One region of the Bacillus sp. GW823-FHT06A10 genome, then DNA from elsewhere that is predicted to be linked to it. Evidence: riboswitches for the same ligand, from Rfam matches in the RefSeq annotation. Region 1 holds a riboswitch; each other region holds the start of a gene.

Region 1 (5,887 bases):
TTTTATGCATCGCAGTATTCATACGACGATTTGCATGTGCCATATTTTCACGTGCCATTAGTTCCATACGCTTTGCGTGCATTTCTTTTAATTTATTTTTCATTTCAGAAAGACGACGCTCTAACTCATCAATTTGCTCTACAACACCTGCATACATTTCTTCTAATCGAGTTACTTGCCCTTCATAATAAGCTACCTCTTCTAACGCACGTTCGTGCAATTGTAATTCGCCTGCTTCTTGAGCAATGATAGCTTGCTTTGATCTTTTGTTAACGAAATAACGTGCTTGCTCAAGCTCACGAGCAAAGTTAGATTTTAATGTTTTATGACGTTCAATTAACTTCTCAATTTTTGTTATTTCACGCTCACTATCACGTAAATATTGGTTTAACATCGCAATTGGATTTTTTCTTTCCTTCTCATCTAACACGTTATGAAAATCAGCTAAAATTGCATCGCGTACACGTCCGAATAAAGATTGTTTCATTATAAATCTTCCTCTCTTCTACTTTATTTATAATTTGATTTATTGTTTTAGTTTTTCATTAATTTGTTCCACTCATCTTCAAAGTTGCTATATGGTTTAGAACTTTCTGGAGCAGATTCAACAACTACATCTTTTTCTTTTTTCCACTCACGGTATCCGTAGTATAAAACCACTAAAGCAGCGATACCGATTAATGCTGGTGAATGAGAAAGCGCAATGGATAAACCGATTAAACCAACAATACCCCAAGCTAACTTTCCAAAAAATGACTTAGCTCGCACAAATGATTTATAGCTCCAATATACAACTCCTGCTCCGATTGCGAATCCTACAATACCAGCAAGACTACCAAGAGCAATTAAAGCCAAAATACCGGCTGCGATAAACGCTAGAAATTGTTTCATCTTGTGCTTGCCTCCCTTCGATTTGATACTCTTATCTTAACTATTTTTTCATCTTTCCATAACGAGCTTAAGAACCGTTTTTAACTCAGACTTAAGACCGAGTCATATTCAGCCCTTTACGCAAAAAAACGTGCAGAGTTTATTCTCTGCACGTTTTTTTAATTACTAACATTCATATTAAATTAAGCTGTTTTATGATACTCTTTTTTCTCAGCTACTTTCGAAAATCTTGGAAATCCAATTAAAATAGAAACAATCCCACATACTCCAACTAAGATTGGATAAAATGCATATGGCAACAATTCAACCGGAGATAACGCTGCAAATCCTGCTGCCGTTAACATTTGGGCACCGTACGGAATTAATCCTTGTACACAACATGAGAAAAGATCTAATACACTCGCTGATTTACGAGGGTCTATTTCATATTGATCTGCAATATTTTTTGCAAGCGGGCCTGTAAAGATAATCGAAATCGTATTATTCGCTGTACACATATTCGTCATACTTACTAAACCAGCAATACCAAATTCCGCACCTTTTTTCGAACGAATATTACGTGTTAATACATTCATTAAATATTGAATACCACCATTATATTGGATTAATTCAACCATACCGCCAATTAATATAGCAAGTAATACTAACTCCATCATACCGCCCATTCCAGTCGTTACACTTTTAAAGAAACTTTCTAACGTGTAACTTCCATCTATAAGACCGATAAAACCAGATAATACAGTTCCACCAGTTAATACAATAAGTACATTCCAGCCAAGTAGCGCTGTAATAAGTACTCCTGCGTACGGTAAAATCTTTATCCAATCAAAGCTATGTGCTTTAATTTGCGTGTCACTTCCTGAAGTAACTATTACTAATAGTACAATTGTAATAATAGCCGCTGGTAACACAATTAAAAAATTCGTTTTAAACTTATCTTTCATTTCTGTTCCTTGTGAACGAACAGCTGCGATTGTTGTATCTGAAATAAATGATAAATTATCACCAAACATCGCTCCCCCAACAACAGTAGCCATTGCAAGCGCAATTGAGATATCAGTTTGACCACTAATACCTACAGCAATCGGCGCTAATGCTGCAATTGTTCCCATTGAAGTTCCCATTGCTAATGAAATAAATGCACCAATAACAAAGATTCCAGCTACGATAAATCCTGGCGGTAAAATAGTTAACGCTAAATTAACAGTTGAGTCTACTCCGCCCATTCCTTTAGCCGTTTCAGAAAATGCACCTGCAAGCACAAAAATTAATACCATAATCATAATATCCGGATTTCCTGCACCTTTAGCGAACCGCTCGACTTTCACATTAAAACTTTCTTTACGATTCATCACTAAAGCGATTCCTACAGCAATTGAAATTGCTACAAGTATCGGCAATTTATAGAAATCACCTGTAATAATTCCAGAACCAATGAATAGCGCCAAAAATATCCCAAGTGGTAATAAAGCTAAACCATTTCCTCTCGTTTCTTTCAAAGTACCATCTCTCCCTAGTTTCAACCTTTTTCTAATGAATAACAAAAGACCTCTTCCGATGAGAAGAGGTCTTATACATCTATAAGAAACGCTCTTCTCATCTTTCAAGCACATGCTTGCTGGATTTGGCACAGCACTCTGAAATCGAGTCCGCTGCCGAGGCATCGTAGGGCCAGTCCCTCCGCCTCTCTTTATAAGAAGGTTTCATATTTATTTTTTAATAATAATTTCTTCCCTAACTTTACTCGCTTACAAAACAAAAGTCAATTATTTTTTGTATAGATTTTTTTGGTAATTATACAAAAATTTGAATACAATAATCATTTTAACTTTTCGATTTCTTCTTCCAATATTGAAATCCAATAAAATTCACTATTTTTTATTGCTTCTAATATCCATTTCGTAGTGTACCAAGCTAACTCATACTCTTCCTTCGTGACATCGCCACTTTTATAAGCATCCTCTAGCTCCTCTTCATCTAATACATACACCTTACCGCTAGGTAATAATACTACATCTAAATATAAATCATCAAAATACGGTAAACCACGATCGTCTATTTCATATTCTTTCGTCACATCAATATAATATTGCACTAAATTGTGCCTATCATCTAACATAGCTGTAATCGCAAAGTTCTTTCCATTAATGAAATATTGAACCCACATATACCCATCACTTGCAATACAAATTTCTTTACCATCATATTCTTTACAACTAGGCTCTCTCACCTTTTTTATATCCAGTATTCCGAGCATTCCCTCTTCCACTTGCTTAAGCCTATAACTCTTTTCTATTAGTCTTTTCCACGAAGAACCGTCACCATATTTACGTTTCATTATGTATACTCCTCTTCTATATACAGAAAAGCTCCCACATATTATGTGAGAGCTTGTTCATATTATAATCAAGCAGCTTGACCCTTTTCAGAAATCTCTTTTAAATAAGCTTGTCCTTTTTCAGCGTCATATTGACCTTCCCACTTAGACATAACTACAGCTGCTAAAGAGTTTCCTACAACGTTAACTGCTGTACGAGCCATATCTAAAATACGGTCAATACCAGCAATGAACGCTAAACCTTCAGGTGGAATACCTACTGTACCAAGTGTCGCTAATAATACAACGAATGATACGCCCGGTACACCTGCGATACCTTTTGATGTAACCATTAATACAAGTAATAATGTAATTTGTTGTGTAATAGATAAATCAATACCGTACATTTGCGCCAAGAAAATAGCTGCAATTGCTTGATATAAAGTTGATCCATCTAAGTTAAATGAATAACCTGTCGGAATAACGAAAGATGTAATTGCTTTCGGACAACCGAATTTCTCCATTTTCTCCATGATTTTTGGTAAAACTGTTTCTGAGCTTGCTGTAGAATACGCTAAGATCAGCTCGTCTTTTAAAATCTTAAAGAATTGGAAAATGTTAATTCCAAATATTTTCGCTGTAAGTCCTAAGACAACTACGACGAAGAAGATCATTGCTCCATATACGACAATTAGTAATTTCCCTAATGGAATTAATGAAGCAAGACCAAATGTAGAAACTGTAACACCAATTAGTGCAAACACACCAAATGGTGCAAATTTCATAACTTGGTTTGTTACATAAAACATTGCATCAGCTACACCTTGGAAAAATTGAAGAACTGGTCTTCCTCTCTCACCAATTGCTGCTACACCTAAACCAAATAGTACAGAGAAGAAGATAATAGCAAGCATATCTCCGTCAGCCAATGACTTCATAATGTTCGTTGGAACAATATTTACAAACGTATCTGCAAATGAATGACTTTGTACTTGCTCTGTCGTATGTGTATATTTCGAAATATCTGTCTTTGTTAACTGCTCCATATTTACGCCTTTTCCTGGTTGGAAAATATTCGCTATTAATAGACCAACAATAATTGCAATTGTTGTAATAATTTCAAAGTAAAGAATTGTTTTTCCGCCTAGTCGACCTAGTTTTTTAACATCGCCAACACCAGCAACCCCAACAACAATACTTGCTACAACAATCGGTACAACGATCATTTTAATTAATCGGATGAAAATATCACCAATTGGTTGTAAGTACTTCACAACAGCTGGATTATCAAAGAAAATCGCCCCAACCGCAATACCAAGCGCAAGCCCTATTAATATTTGCCATGCAAGTCCTATTCTTTTCATATTTGTTGTAACCCCCTCTTCGATGTGTCACTCTATCTCTCATTCTATCTCTATAAAACTAAGAAATTAAGAGTATTACATATTATTCGACAATTCACTACATTTTGTCCCTGTTAAAAATCATAAATCAAAATTTAAAATCTGACAACAAAATAACTTTCCCCGAATGCAAATAATTTTCTTGACAAAAAATAAACCCATGTTAGAAAACCTCACATGAGAACGATTCCTTACTAGTGTTTTATTAGCTTTCTAAGTACTATTTCACCCCATAAAAACTATTACTTTCCTCCTGTATTTTACAGATAAATCCCAAAATATACCTTTATTACAGCCATAAATAAAATGTAAGTACTATGACAATTAAAGTTGAAAAATGATAAATTCCGACAAAACTTAGCAATTTTATAAAGTTTTCTTTACATTATGATTACAACGATAGACACTCTTCTTCTTATGATATATAACATTCATAGGGAAAGGAGTCAGACAACTATGAAAAAGAAATTTGCAGCGTTTAGTGTTTTAGCAGCAGGAACGATTTTTGCTTCCCCGTTACTTTCACCCGTATACGCTGAAACAAATCAAGATAAATTATCTAACATTCAATCTGAATTAGAAGGCAAACAAAGTGACTTACAAAATAAATCAGTCGAGAAAGAACAAATAGAAAAAGAAATTCAAGAATTACAGAAAAAAATCGATGAATTAACTACTTCTATTAATAAAAACGAGGCTGAATTAAACGATACAAAAAAAGAAATTAGCAAAACACAACAAGTAATTACTGACAAAAAGAAACATATAGAACAATTACAAACAAACATAGATACACGTCAGGAAGTTATTAAACAACGATTACAATCTATGCAAGAAAAACCGCGTACAAATATCATTACAGAAGTATTAACAAACTCTACAAACATTGCTGATCTTGTTGATAATATGTACTCCGTAAGTTTAATATTAAACAACGATACAGATATTGTAAAAAAACAAACATCTGATCAAAATGCTGTAACTACAGAAAAAGAAGCTGTTGAGAAAAAAGAACAACAACTGAAAGAATCTGAGCAAAAACTAGAACAAAAACAACAAGAATTACAAAATAACCAACAGCAGCAACAGACTCTTATTAACGATCTACATACGAAAGTAGCAAAAGTAGATTCAGAGATTGAAGGATTAGAAGAATCCAAAGGCATTTTAGAAAATCAACGTCAAGCTGTGCAAAAAGCAATTGAAGAAGAAAAACGGGCCGAAGAAGCTCGTAAAGCGGAAGAAGCTCGCCAGGCAGAAGAGGCTCGCAAACAAC
Region 2 (5,887 bases), on a different contig from region 1:
GCCTCGCTCCGCTACGTTATTACTCATAATCACTGTCCCGCCATCTGGTAAGTCTTTTAAGCTTTTATATTTCTTAGAATAAATACCCATTGGCTCTAAATGAATTTTTCCTGCGTTTACAATTTTATATCCCTTTTCTTGGATCTCCTTATCTAAATACGGAATATGCTGGAAGTAGTTCGCATCAATCTCTTTATCCGCTAACGCTTTATTTGGCAGTACATAATCCTGGAACTTTTTAATCTCTAACTTAATGCCTTTTTTCTCTAAGATTGGCTGTGCTTTCTCTAAAATAACAGCATGCGGCACGTTAGAAGCTCCAACAACAAGCTTATTCTCTTCTTTTCCTCCGCAAGCAGCTAATGTAAATACAGACAGCGCTGTAACAACTGACAATAGAATCTTTTTCATATGATGTCCCCTTCTCCCCTATAGTTATGTAGTTATAAAAAAGGCTGGCATACACCAGCCTTTTCAGCAATTATTCTTTTACAGGAACAACCGCTCCTTTATATTCTTTATTAATAAAGTCTTCGATTTCTTTAGAATGCAATACTTCTACAAGCTCTTTAATCTCTTTTTTATCTTTATCACCTTTACGAACAGCTACTATGTTTGCGTACGGTGAATCATCACCTTCAATTGCAATTGCATCTTTTTCTGGGTTTAATTTCGCATCAATTGCATAGTTAGAGTTAATTAAAACAGCATCGCCTTCCTTATTGTTATACACTTGTGGCAATAAACCAGGCTCGATATCTGTTTTAAATTTTAAGTTTTTCGGATTATCTGCAATATCTTTTGGAGTTGCATTAACTGGCTCTACTCCGTCTTTAATTTTTAAAATGCCTTCTTTTTGTAAAATTGCTAAACCACGTCCATGGTCAGTAACGGAATTACTCATAATGATTGTCGCCCCGTCTGGAAGTTCTTTTAGGCTCTTATACTTTTGAGAGTATACACCAATTGGTTCTAAATGAATTTTCCCCGCTATTTCAAAATCATATTTTTTATCTTTAATTTCTTTTTCTAAATACGGAATGTGCTGGAAGTAGTTTGCATCTAAATCCTTATCCGCTAACGATTTATTTGGTAATACGTAGTCTTGGAATTTTTTAATTTCTAACTCAATTCCTTTTTTCTCAAGTAACGGTTTTGCCTTTTCTAAAATTTCAGCGTGCGGTACGTTAGAAGCACCAACAACAAGTTTCTTTTCATCTTTATCTTTCCCGCCACAAGCAGCTAAACCAAAAATTGAAGTTGAAATAAGTGCCGTAAGTAATAATTTTTTCATTTGAAACATCCTCTCGTTTTTTATTATCGTTTATCTATTCGAGTCGTTAAACTATCACCAATCCACTGAATTAAAAATACAACTAGTAATACACAAATTGTCGCAACGATTGTTACATCGTTATTTCCTCGCTGGAATCCTTCTAAATAAGCAAGTGTTCCAAGACCACCAGCACCAACAACTCCCGCCATTGCTGTATAGCCTACTAAAGCAATTGTCGTAACCGTAATACCAGATACTAATGCTGGTAACGATTCTGGAATTAACACTTTCAAAATAATTGTGCTTGTTTTTGCTCCCATTGCTTTGGAAGCTTCAATTACACCTTTATCAATTTCGCGAAGTGCAATTTCAACCATTCTCGCGTAGAATGGTGCCGCTCCAATAATTAAAGCCGGCAGAGCTGCACTTGCTCCAAGAATTGTTCCAAGAAGAATCTTTGTGAATGGGATTAATAAAATAATTAAAATGATGAACGGTATAGAACGGAATATATTTACGAATGCTCCAATCACCGTATTAATTGATTTGTTTTCCCATAAATTATCTTTCGCTGTCATGAAAAGTAACAATCCTAAAATTAGTCCTAAAACAAATGTCGCAAGAGCTGCGATTGCCGTCATATATAACGTTTCACCAGTTGCTTCTAACATTTGATTCCAATCAACATTTGCGAGTAACTTATCCATGTGCAATCACCTCCAGCTCTACTTGATCTTGATGAATTCCTTCTATCGCTTGCTGGATCGCTGTTTCCTCACCATTTAAATGAACAACTAAACTACCGTAAGAACCGTTATTCGTTTGTGCGATATTTCCTTGCAAAATGCTAACTTCTATATCACTGCGTTGCATCAATCGTTGAAGGACTGGTCTTTCTACAGCCTCACCAATAAACTGCAAACGAATTACTTTTCCATCTGGATATTTTTCAATTAAACTTTCAATCGTTTCATTTGTATCTTCAGAATCTGTTAACTGCTGTACAAATCGTTTCGTAATATCTTGCTTCGGATTACGGAATACATCAAGTACTGGACCCGTTTCTACAATCTTTCCTCTCTCCATTACCGCCACTCGATTACAAATCTTTCGAATTACGTGCATCTCATGTGTAATGAGTACAATTGTTAAACCAAGGCGCTTATTAATGTCTAATAGTAAATCCAAAATTTGATCTGTCGTTTCTGGATCAAGAGCCGACGTTGCTTCATCACATAAAAGTACTTGTGGGTTGTTAGCTAATGCTCTTGCAATCCCAACGCGTTGTTTTTGTCCCCCGCTCAGCTGAGATGGGTACGCGTCTCCTCTTCCTTCTAATCCAACAAGATGAATTAATTCATCAACACGTTTTCTTCTCTTCGTTTTATCAACACCTGCAATTTCAAGTGGAAACTCTATATTTTCACGTACAGTTCGTGACCAAAGTAAGTTAAAGTGCTGAAAAATCATTCCGATTTCTTGCCTTGCCTTACGAAGTTCACTTCCTGTAATTGCTGATATAACACGATTCGCAATTGTAATTTGGCCAGAAGTCGGTTTCTCTAACTGATTAAACAATCTGATTAAAGAACTTTTCCCAGCGCCGCTATATCCGATAACACCAAATATTTCGCCTTTTTCTATTTTTAAATTGGCGTTATCTACAGCAGTGACATCACCGCTTTTCGCCTTATATATTTTCCTTACATTCTCTAATAGAATCATGATGTTCACCCCTTTTTTGTTTAGATAGACTCCGCATTTTTTTATTTTTGATGCGTGTAGTCCACCGCTATCACTACTTTTATTATTTGAATGTCCTCCACATTCAAACAACAAAAAACCTTTCCGCTTTAGAGAAGCAGAAAGGTTTATATGCGTATATAACAACATTATCCCTCTCTCTCATCTCTCAAAGCATTCGCTTTGCAGGAATTGGCACCATTTCAACATAAGTTGACGGTTGCCGGGCTTCACAGGGCACAGTCCCTCCACCTCTCTTGATAAGAGAAATCAGATTCAATTTTCGTCTGATTTGAAATTTATGAAATTGTCTATATTTTATGACTTGAATTGTATCAATATACGCTCACCATGTCAACAGAAATTTTCGCAAAAAATGAAACTTCAGAATTTTAAGCACCTACTGACATCGGTTTACATATATGAAACATCGATTCCACTAATAACATCGTTCGGTACGTTCCTGAATATTGTACACGTCCATCATTCATTAACATTTGCAATCGTACATTTCCATTCACCAATTGCTCTATATCTTTTTCATCTAAGCAAATGATTTGTTCCGTTCCTCTTTCCTCTTGTAGCAGCTCTATATAATCTCTTGAAATTTGTAACGAACAACTTTCATCTCTAAAGCGGAAATTAACAGTTTTCTCCTCTTGTCTTAAAAGCGGCTCTAAATGATATTGACCATTAGCGTAATTTACAAATGATTGAAGCAAAGAATATAATTTCACCCTAAATCACATCCTTCATATCACTTTCTATTACATACCATTCCCTCTCAATAAAGAGCAATCCTGTTATTTTCGCTCGACAAATACTGTATCCATCCTGCATCTCGACATATTTCCCAAGAAATATGTCGAGGCGGCAAAAATTTTGCCGCCTACTTTAATTCCGTATATAAATATTCAACCGAATGAAATGCATATATCTTCTTCATCAGTGTCCCATTTTCAAAAACAAGTAAACAAGGTACACTTTCAATCCCATACTCTTTCGCTAAATGCGGAGCATAATTTAAATCTAACATCCCAATTTTGAGGCCTTCAATTGTCATCTCAACGACTGTTAACATCTTTTTTGCTAATTGGCATGTTCCACACATTGGAGTATATACATATAACACTGTTTTTTCTTCATTCTCTATTAGGGCTGTAGCTTCGGCTCCTGTCCAATCGATCACTTCTATCATTCCTTACCGTAAATATTCTGTATAAACGTCAATGTCGGCTCCCCATAATACATTTGCTAAGTGTGTAGATGGCGCAGTTGCCACTTCTCGGTACGAGCGATCAATATAGATATGCTCGGCTTGCGGAAATTCTTTTCGAAATTGTTTCCTTAACTTTTCTCCAGCATCATCAGCATCCACTAGCACATACACTTCCTTATCAAAAAACTGATCAACGAGCTCATCCATTTTCGACAAACCAATTGTACCATTTGTACAAACAATTTCCACTGGTTCACGAATAATAGATTCAATCTTTCTTCTATCTGATGTACCTTCTACAATAATGACTTTTTCCACATAAATCATATGTCATCACCCGATCACCATATACTATACAACCTTGAACTTAGTATATAGTATATTCGTTATTTTCATGTTGTTTCCTGTTTATTTTTGCAAAAGAAAAGCGAAACCGACTGTTTAGCCCTGTTGGCTAAGGTTCTTCCGTACAGAAGACGCTTTTTGTCTTCTCGTGCGGAAGGTTCTTAGACATGAAGGGCTAGGAGTTGGAGCTAGACAATGAAAAGCGCAAGCGGCTCATTTAGATTGTGATGGGGATGGAGCTTCTGACGTAGAGGCGCTTTTTGCCTTGTAGGAAGAAGCGAAGCCACCGAACAATCTAGTCGCTGGAGCTAGACAACGAAAAACAAAAACGGCTAGACCTGCATAAAGATTAAACGAAAAAGTTTTTTCAAAAAACGTTCTCCTACACGATAATTAGTATATGATTCTACATTCATTATTTTACACAAAATAAAAAAGGACAGCACAAAGGCTGTCCTTTAGTCGACTATAATTAGTCTTGGTTTGTCATTTCTGCATATTTTTCTGCAGTTAATAACTTCTCAACTTGGCTTGCATCAGAAAGTTCAACTTTAACCATCCATGCACCCTCGTATGGAGATTCGTTAACAAGTTCTGGTTGGTCACTTAATTCTTCGTTTACTGCTACAACTTTACCGCTTACAGGTGCGTATAACTCAGAAACTGTTTTAACAGATTCTACGCTTCCGAATGGCTCGTCAGCTTCGATTGTTGCACCTACTTCAGGAAGTTCAACGAATACGATATCACCTAGCTCACCTTGTGCAAAGTGAGTGATACCGATAACAACTTCATTACCTTCAGTTTTTACCCATTCGTGTTCTTCAGAGTAACGTAAATTATTTGGAATGCTCATGACTGTACCTCCAGTGAATGTATTAATTATGTAAAAATACCTTATTGGTACTTTTTCCACACACTTTCAAACTGCTCTTCGTTAAAACCAAGTGTTACATTCGTTCCATCTGTTACAATTGGACGTTTGATCAACATGCCATCAGATGCTAAAAGCTCATACATTTCGTCTTCGCTTGCATCTTTCAACTTATCTTTCAGACCAAGTTCACGGTAACGCATTCCACTTGTATTAAAGAATTTTTTTAATGGTAATTCACTTTTTTCATGTAAATTACGTAAATCTTCTTTTGATGGTGGATTTTCAACAATATGAATCATCTCATATGCTACATCGTTTGCCTCAAACCATTTCTTTGCCTTTTGACATGTGCCACACTTTGGATATGAATAAAATGTTACTGTCATAAATTCACCTACTTTTTTACTAACCTTTACCTTTATCATAT
Region 3 (5,887 bases), on a different contig from region 1:
CATTAAATAAAATAATATATTCATCTACAAATTAAAAGGGGTGAATATTATGCAACCTTCAGCTCCACCTCATCTAGAATCTACAGAAACTATCTTTCCAAGCTCTATTACAAAACTTGTTGTTTTTATTTGTTGGCTAGCCATTTTAGCTGATGGATATGATTTAGGTATTTACGGTGCCGTTCTACCAAAGCTCCTAGAAGACAAAAGCTGGGCGCTATCACCAGCGCACGCTGGTACAATTGCAAGCTATGCTTTATTTGGAATGTTTATTGGGGCTATTCTAGTTGGAACGATTACAGATCTAATTGGGCGTAAATGGACGCTTATATGCTGTTTAGCACTTTTTTCTATCACAATGGGTTTAGCGGCTATCGCTCCTTCTCCTGAGTTATTTGGATTATCTCGATTTATAGGCGGAATCGGATTAGGCGGTGTTATCCCTACAGCTTCAGCACTCACTGTTGAATATTCACCCCCAAAAAGGCAATCTTTTATTTATGCTCTTATGTTTACTGGCTATCCTTTAGGTATCGTGTTAGGTGCTATTTTGTCCATGCTTATGTTAGAAGATTTCGGATGGAGAATTATGTTTGGTATCGGAATGATTCCACTACTCTTCATTCCTTTCATTATTCGCTATTTACCTGAGTCCATTCAATTTTTATTATCACGTAATCGCCAAGAAGAAGTGAACCAAATTCTTAATCGTTTTCAAATTGAATTTCATGTAAAAGATAAAACTCATCAAGACCCATCTACTATACAAAAGAAAAATGGATTTTTTACTTTATTCTCAAAAGAATACATAAAAGCAACGCTACTTTTTTGGATCACTTATATAATGGGAATGTTTTTAATATACGGTTTAAACACTTGGTTACCACAGATGATGCGCCAGGCAGGATATCCTCTTGGGTCTAGTCTGTCATTTCTACTTATGCTAAATATTACCGCAGCTATCGGCGCATTATTCGCTGGAGCAATTGCTGATCGTATAGGAGCAAAAATTGTTATTAGCATCTCTTATCTTATGGCAGCCATATGTATCGGACTATTAACAATCAAACCATCTGTTACAATCATTTATCTTTTAATTGGCCTTGCTGGTATTGGATCAGTCGGTATTACTCAAATATTAAATGCATATGTAACACAATACTTCCCATCACATATCCGAGCTACCTCCTTAGGCTGGGGACTGGGGCTTGGCCGAGTTGGTGCAATTGCTGGCCCAATTCTCGTCGGTATTATTATGACAATGCAATATGACTTAGCATGGAATTTTTACTTATTCTCCTTTGCAGGTCTTATCGCAGCTATATCTGTTTTCTTCATTCCTACAAAATAAAAAGGGCACAAACTTACTTGTGCTCTTTTTCATATGCTTCAAACAACATATCTCGAAACAATGTATTTAAACTCTCAATATCGATTCCTGATCCCTTTTCAATTCCTTTTACATATTCCTGATAGTAATGAATTTGTTCTTCTAAAAATTGATTTAGCACCTTAATTTTCAATCCAACATCTAATTCAGTACCTGCTTTTTTCTTTATTAACAACTTTTCAATTTCATCTAATACGCTACGTTCTAATGATAATTCTGTAATCAATCGGTCAAATTCTACAGGAGGTAAAGTCGTTTTCTCTTCTAGCCACTTACAAGCTAAAATGGGACGTAATACATAAAAGTACTTTTTCAGCTTTACATTCTCACCTTGCAAAAATTCACGATAATTTTTCGACGCCATATGTAAATAATGATATATCGTTGCTTTTGGATCAAAATTCTTCTCACTCATCTGTTGAAGTAGTTCTGGAAAATTAGAGTTTTTCGAATAAAAAATTGGTGATCGAATCCACTCAAGTAAAGCAGGATTCGACTTCGCGAATAGTTGCAACGCCTTTTTAATATCCCAACCACTTATATCTAAATCATCACTAATTGGATATTCAATTACATCTCGTTTGTCATGAATTGATAAATACCATTCTACCGGATGTATATAAACAAACCTAACATCATAATCGCTATCTTTCGATGGAAAACCCCAAGCACGACTCCCTGATTCTACCGCAAATAAAATTTTCACATCATTCTCTTTTTCAATTCTTTCTAACTCCAACTCGATTTTCTCTCTCATTGCATAACACCTCCATTTTTTGATTATTTCCTTGGAAATTCGACAAATACAATACTAATTTTACTACATACCAAAAAAACTGTCAGAAATTACTGACAGCCTAATGAAACGTCTATTGTTGCTTTTCGATTACAGTAGTAGCAATTCGTTCAAACTCTTTTTGAATCTCCTCTTTATATGCATCTACTATTGAAAAATCCATAGCAGCAATATAAATTCGTTCTAATTTATCACGAACCGATTTTGCTTTCGCTAAGAAAGACATCGCCTCATTCATTTTTGCTTTATATTGAATGGAGACATCACGAATTTCCTTCGCATATTTCTCATCCGTCCCTGGCGTAACAATAAGGGCATACATATCAATAATTTCATCACCCTCGCGACTTGGAAAATATTCATGTGGTGCGGTGCTATCAAAAATTGCAAATCCTAATTCTCTTACGATAACCATATCAAGACTATTCGGGTCAAATCCGCAATGATATACTTCAACTTCAAACCCTTTTTCTTCAGCTGCCTTAGCTAACTTTTTGAGCATCGTTGATTTTCCAGAGCCTGGGCGCCCTTTTATAAAATAACGATGTGGTAACCCTTCTGTTAAATTAGGAACAAAATCAACTGCTCCTTTCGGTGTAGCAGCTCCTAAAAAACGATGTTTTACAAGCGATTGTCTCCCGCTTTTATCTGCAAATAATTTCTGGATTAGCTGATTGGTTAGTTCATTTGCTTTATTAAAATCTATATTATCAATATATATCTTCTCCCACTCATCATGTATAACCAATGCCTCTTTAAAACGTACGTAAGCAGACTGAAAAGCTTTGCTTGCTTCTGAAACAAATCTTTCAATTTCTAACTTCTGCTTTCTTAGTTTATCTGAGTCCCAAGCAATTCCTAAATTTATATACTCTTCAACAACTCCTGGCATTTTTGGCTCAATAACATGCGGCGATGTCCCATCAACAATTCCTACTTTTAATTTTGGGATAATTACACCATCAACCGATTTATTATCAGAAGAACAATGTAAAAATTCAATATCATATCCTTTTTCAATCCATTCACGACCTATTGCCTTTATTAAAGAAGATTTTCCCGTTCCTGGGCCACCCTTTAAGATAAATAATCTGTCTAATCCTTTTAAATTCTCTTCGTATAAATTGTGAAATCCCCTAGCTGTATTACCACCAGCATAATAATTTAATACATTTCCTGTCACTGCACTCACTCCTTCGCAGCATTCTATTTACATAAGCTACAATATGCGAGCAGCTTTATTTGGGTGAATACCTATTTTGTATTGCACGAAAAAAGGAAATAAATTACAATTTAACTATCGGAAAATTCCGATTTTAAAAACTGAATACTTCTTTATCAAGAGAGGCAGAGGGACCGGCCCTTTGAAGCCCAGCAACCTCAGTTTATACAAACTGAATAGGTGCTAATTCCTGCAAAATGCATTGCATTTTGGAAGATAAAACTCAACTAGCATGTAAAGCTCATCTTTCTTGATACTGAAGGATGAGCTTTTTATTATTTGAAAAACATATATTGGAGGTATGTAAAATGAAAGTAATTGATCTATCGCAAACATTTGAAAATAATATGTCTCAATTTCCTGGAACACCTAAAATACAACTAGAAGCTGTTACAAGTGTTGAAGAATCAGGCTATCAAGTTACAGATTTTCATTCTGTCGTTCATGTTGGCACGCATTGTGATGCTCCTGCGCATTTTATTTCAGGCGCAACGACCATCGATCAATTACCGCTGGATCAATTTGTAGGTGAAGCTGTTCTTATAGATGTAACACATATTCAAGAGCGAAAATTACCTAAGGCAGTATTGCATAATACTGACATAAAAGAAGGTGATATTGTTATTTTTCATTCTAATCTATCCACAAAATGGAATACAGAGGCTTATGAGAAGGAAGCATTTTATCTTTCTGAAGAATTAGCTAAAGAACTAGTGCGATTAAAAGTAAAATCTATCGGTTTAGATTTCATTTCTCCTGATGAAGTCACAACAGAAACATCACCGATTCATCACATATTACTAGGGAATAATATTTACTTAATTGAAAACTTAACAAATCTAGATGCTATCGAAACAAAACGTTTCTTTTTCTCAGCAGCACCTTTAAAAATTAAAAATAGTGACGGTGCTTTCGCAAGAGCATTTGCTGTTATTTTTTAAACACAGCCTATAAAAAAAGCAAAGGCCACTATTGGTCTTTGCTTCTATATTTTCTATTTAAATTAAGAAAGAATTGTTCCACACGAGGACGCACCCAAGCTAAACAATCTATCTCTTTCTTCTTTGTGCAAGCTATCTCTTCTCCATCTACCATTTCAACAAGTTCTAGTTCTAACAGTTGCCTCGTGAATGCTAACATATTCACTTCTTCGGATGGATACTCTTCTTTTAATTTCTCCTCAATTTCTCCCAATAAAAAACCGTCACGCATCATTGCCAATGCATCAATCCAAAGTGGCGGCATTTCATATTTTTCTCCTGTAATTGTATCTTTTACAATATAATTCTTTTGCTCTTTTCGAAATTGAATCGTGTGTAAACATACAGTCGAATTTAATGTTAATTCCATCATACCACCTCTTTCATAATATCTGCATAGAAAAAAGGATGCGCGTGCACCCCTTCTTATCTTTTCATAACACTACTGAACCGTTACATGAGCAATCAATCTCATGTCGATATTTTCCTCCATTATAAACGAAGTATTTTATAAAAAAAACCCTTCTTGAAACATTTTATAAAATGTTTATATTTACACAACAAGAACACTTTTCTGAAAAATCTTTTCTCCCAATACATTAAACGGTCGGCAGAAAAATTTCTACTTTCGTTCCTACTCCTAGACTACTTTGGATCGTGATACTCCCTTGATGTTCCTTAATAATTTTATATGTAATCATTAACCCAAGTCCTGTGCCAGTCTCCTTTGTTGTGTAAAACGCCTTGCCGATTTTTTCTAACTTCTCATTCTCTATACCAAATCCTTGGTCTTCAACAGAAATACACAAATGTCCTTGCGTTTTTTGATATGCACGAATATGAATTTCTCCACCCTCTGGCATTGATTCTATTCCATTTTTAATGATATTTAATAACACTTGTTTTAATTGCTTGTCATCACCGTTTATAGCCGGTAAATTCCCATCTACTTGTAAATGACATTTAACTCTATATTGCGTTGCATAACTTTCCATTAGATGCACAACATATAGAAGGATGTCTCGTATATTACACCTTTCATAATTTGTTGGCTTTGGTTTTCCTAACAACATCAATTCACTAACAAATCCATTAACCCTTTCAATTTCTTGTAGCATAATGTCGTAGCTCATCGTATCAGTTGGATTTCTTTCTTTTTGCATTTGCGTAAACCCTTTTAACGCTGTTAGCGGATTTCGAATTTCATGGGCAATTGTTGTAGACATAGTCCCAATCACAGCTAAATTTTCCGTCTCTTTCATATTGTTCATCATTTCAACCACTGTTCTTACATAAGATTGAAATCGTTTTAATAAAGAATGTGAAATAATGAAATAGAATATACATAAAACAAGTGGAATTACCACTTTTAAATCTTGTAATAGCAATGTGAAAAATACGTACTTTCCAATTACACTAAAGGACACTAAATAAAAGTATTTTCTATTCACGAAAACTGGGGCAAATAAAATTAATAACATTTCTACCATACTACCATG

What was found. A riboswitch is a leader RNA that binds a small molecule or an ion and turns the genes downstream of it on or off. The one in region 1 is predicted to bind S-adenosylmethionine.
Region 2: another riboswitch for S-adenosylmethionine. It lies ahead of AC1Q8M_RS21280 (methionine ABC transporter ATP-binding protein); the one in region 1 lies ahead of AC1Q8M_RS03485 (Na+/H+ antiporter NhaC family protein).
Region 3: another riboswitch for S-adenosylmethionine. It lies ahead of AC1Q8M_RS24210 (cyclase family protein); the one in region 1 lies ahead of AC1Q8M_RS03485 (Na+/H+ antiporter NhaC family protein).

The regions. Positions count from the first base shown of each region.
Region 1 is NZ_JBXAHT010000001.1:659,398-665,284, reverse strand. It holds gene AC1Q8M_RS03495 (PspA/IM30 family protein) at 1-487, opposite strand, end outside; gene AC1Q8M_RS03490 (lmo0954 family membrane protein) at 535-891, opposite strand; gene AC1Q8M_RS03485 (Na+/H+ antiporter NhaC family protein) at 1,074-2,390, opposite strand; SAM riboswitch class I at 2,485-2,590, opposite strand; gene AC1Q8M_RS03480 (ribonuclease FAU-1 family protein) at 2,711-3,229, opposite strand; gene gltP (glutamate/aspartate:proton symporter GltP) at 3,298-4,572, opposite strand; gene AC1Q8M_RS03470 (murein hydrolase activator EnvC family protein) at 5,068-5,887, shown strand, end outside.
Region 2 is NZ_JBXAHT010000003.1:84,831-90,717, forward strand. It holds gene metQ (methionine ABC transporter substrate-binding lipoprotein MetQ) at 1-411, opposite strand, end outside; gene metQ (methionine ABC transporter substrate-binding lipoprotein MetQ) at 482-1,294, opposite strand; gene AC1Q8M_RS21275 (methionine ABC transporter permease) at 1,318-1,983, opposite strand; gene AC1Q8M_RS21280 (methionine ABC transporter ATP-binding protein) at 1,976-3,001, opposite strand; SAM riboswitch class I at 3,179-3,286, opposite strand; gene AC1Q8M_RS21285 (hypothetical protein) at 3,412-3,756, opposite strand; gene AC1Q8M_RS21290 (thioredoxin family protein) at 3,909-4,217, opposite strand; gene AC1Q8M_RS21295 (toprim domain-containing protein) at 4,221-4,565, opposite strand; gene gcvH (glycine cleavage system protein GcvH) at 5,056-5,439, opposite strand; gene AC1Q8M_RS21305 (arsenate reductase family protein) at 5,481-5,846, opposite strand.
Region 3 is NZ_JBXAHT010000004.1:82,872-88,758, reverse strand. It holds gene AC1Q8M_RS24225 (MFS transporter) at 50-1,351, shown strand; gene AC1Q8M_RS24220 (nucleotidyltransferase domain-containing protein) at 1,365-2,147, opposite strand; gene AC1Q8M_RS24215 (PRK06851 family protein) at 2,260-3,369, opposite strand; SAM riboswitch class I at 3,519-3,631, shown strand; gene AC1Q8M_RS24210 (cyclase family protein) at 3,717-4,349, shown strand; gene AC1Q8M_RS24205 (hypothetical protein) at 4,378-4,758, opposite strand; gene AC1Q8M_RS24200 (ATP-binding protein) at 4,988-5,887, opposite strand, start outside.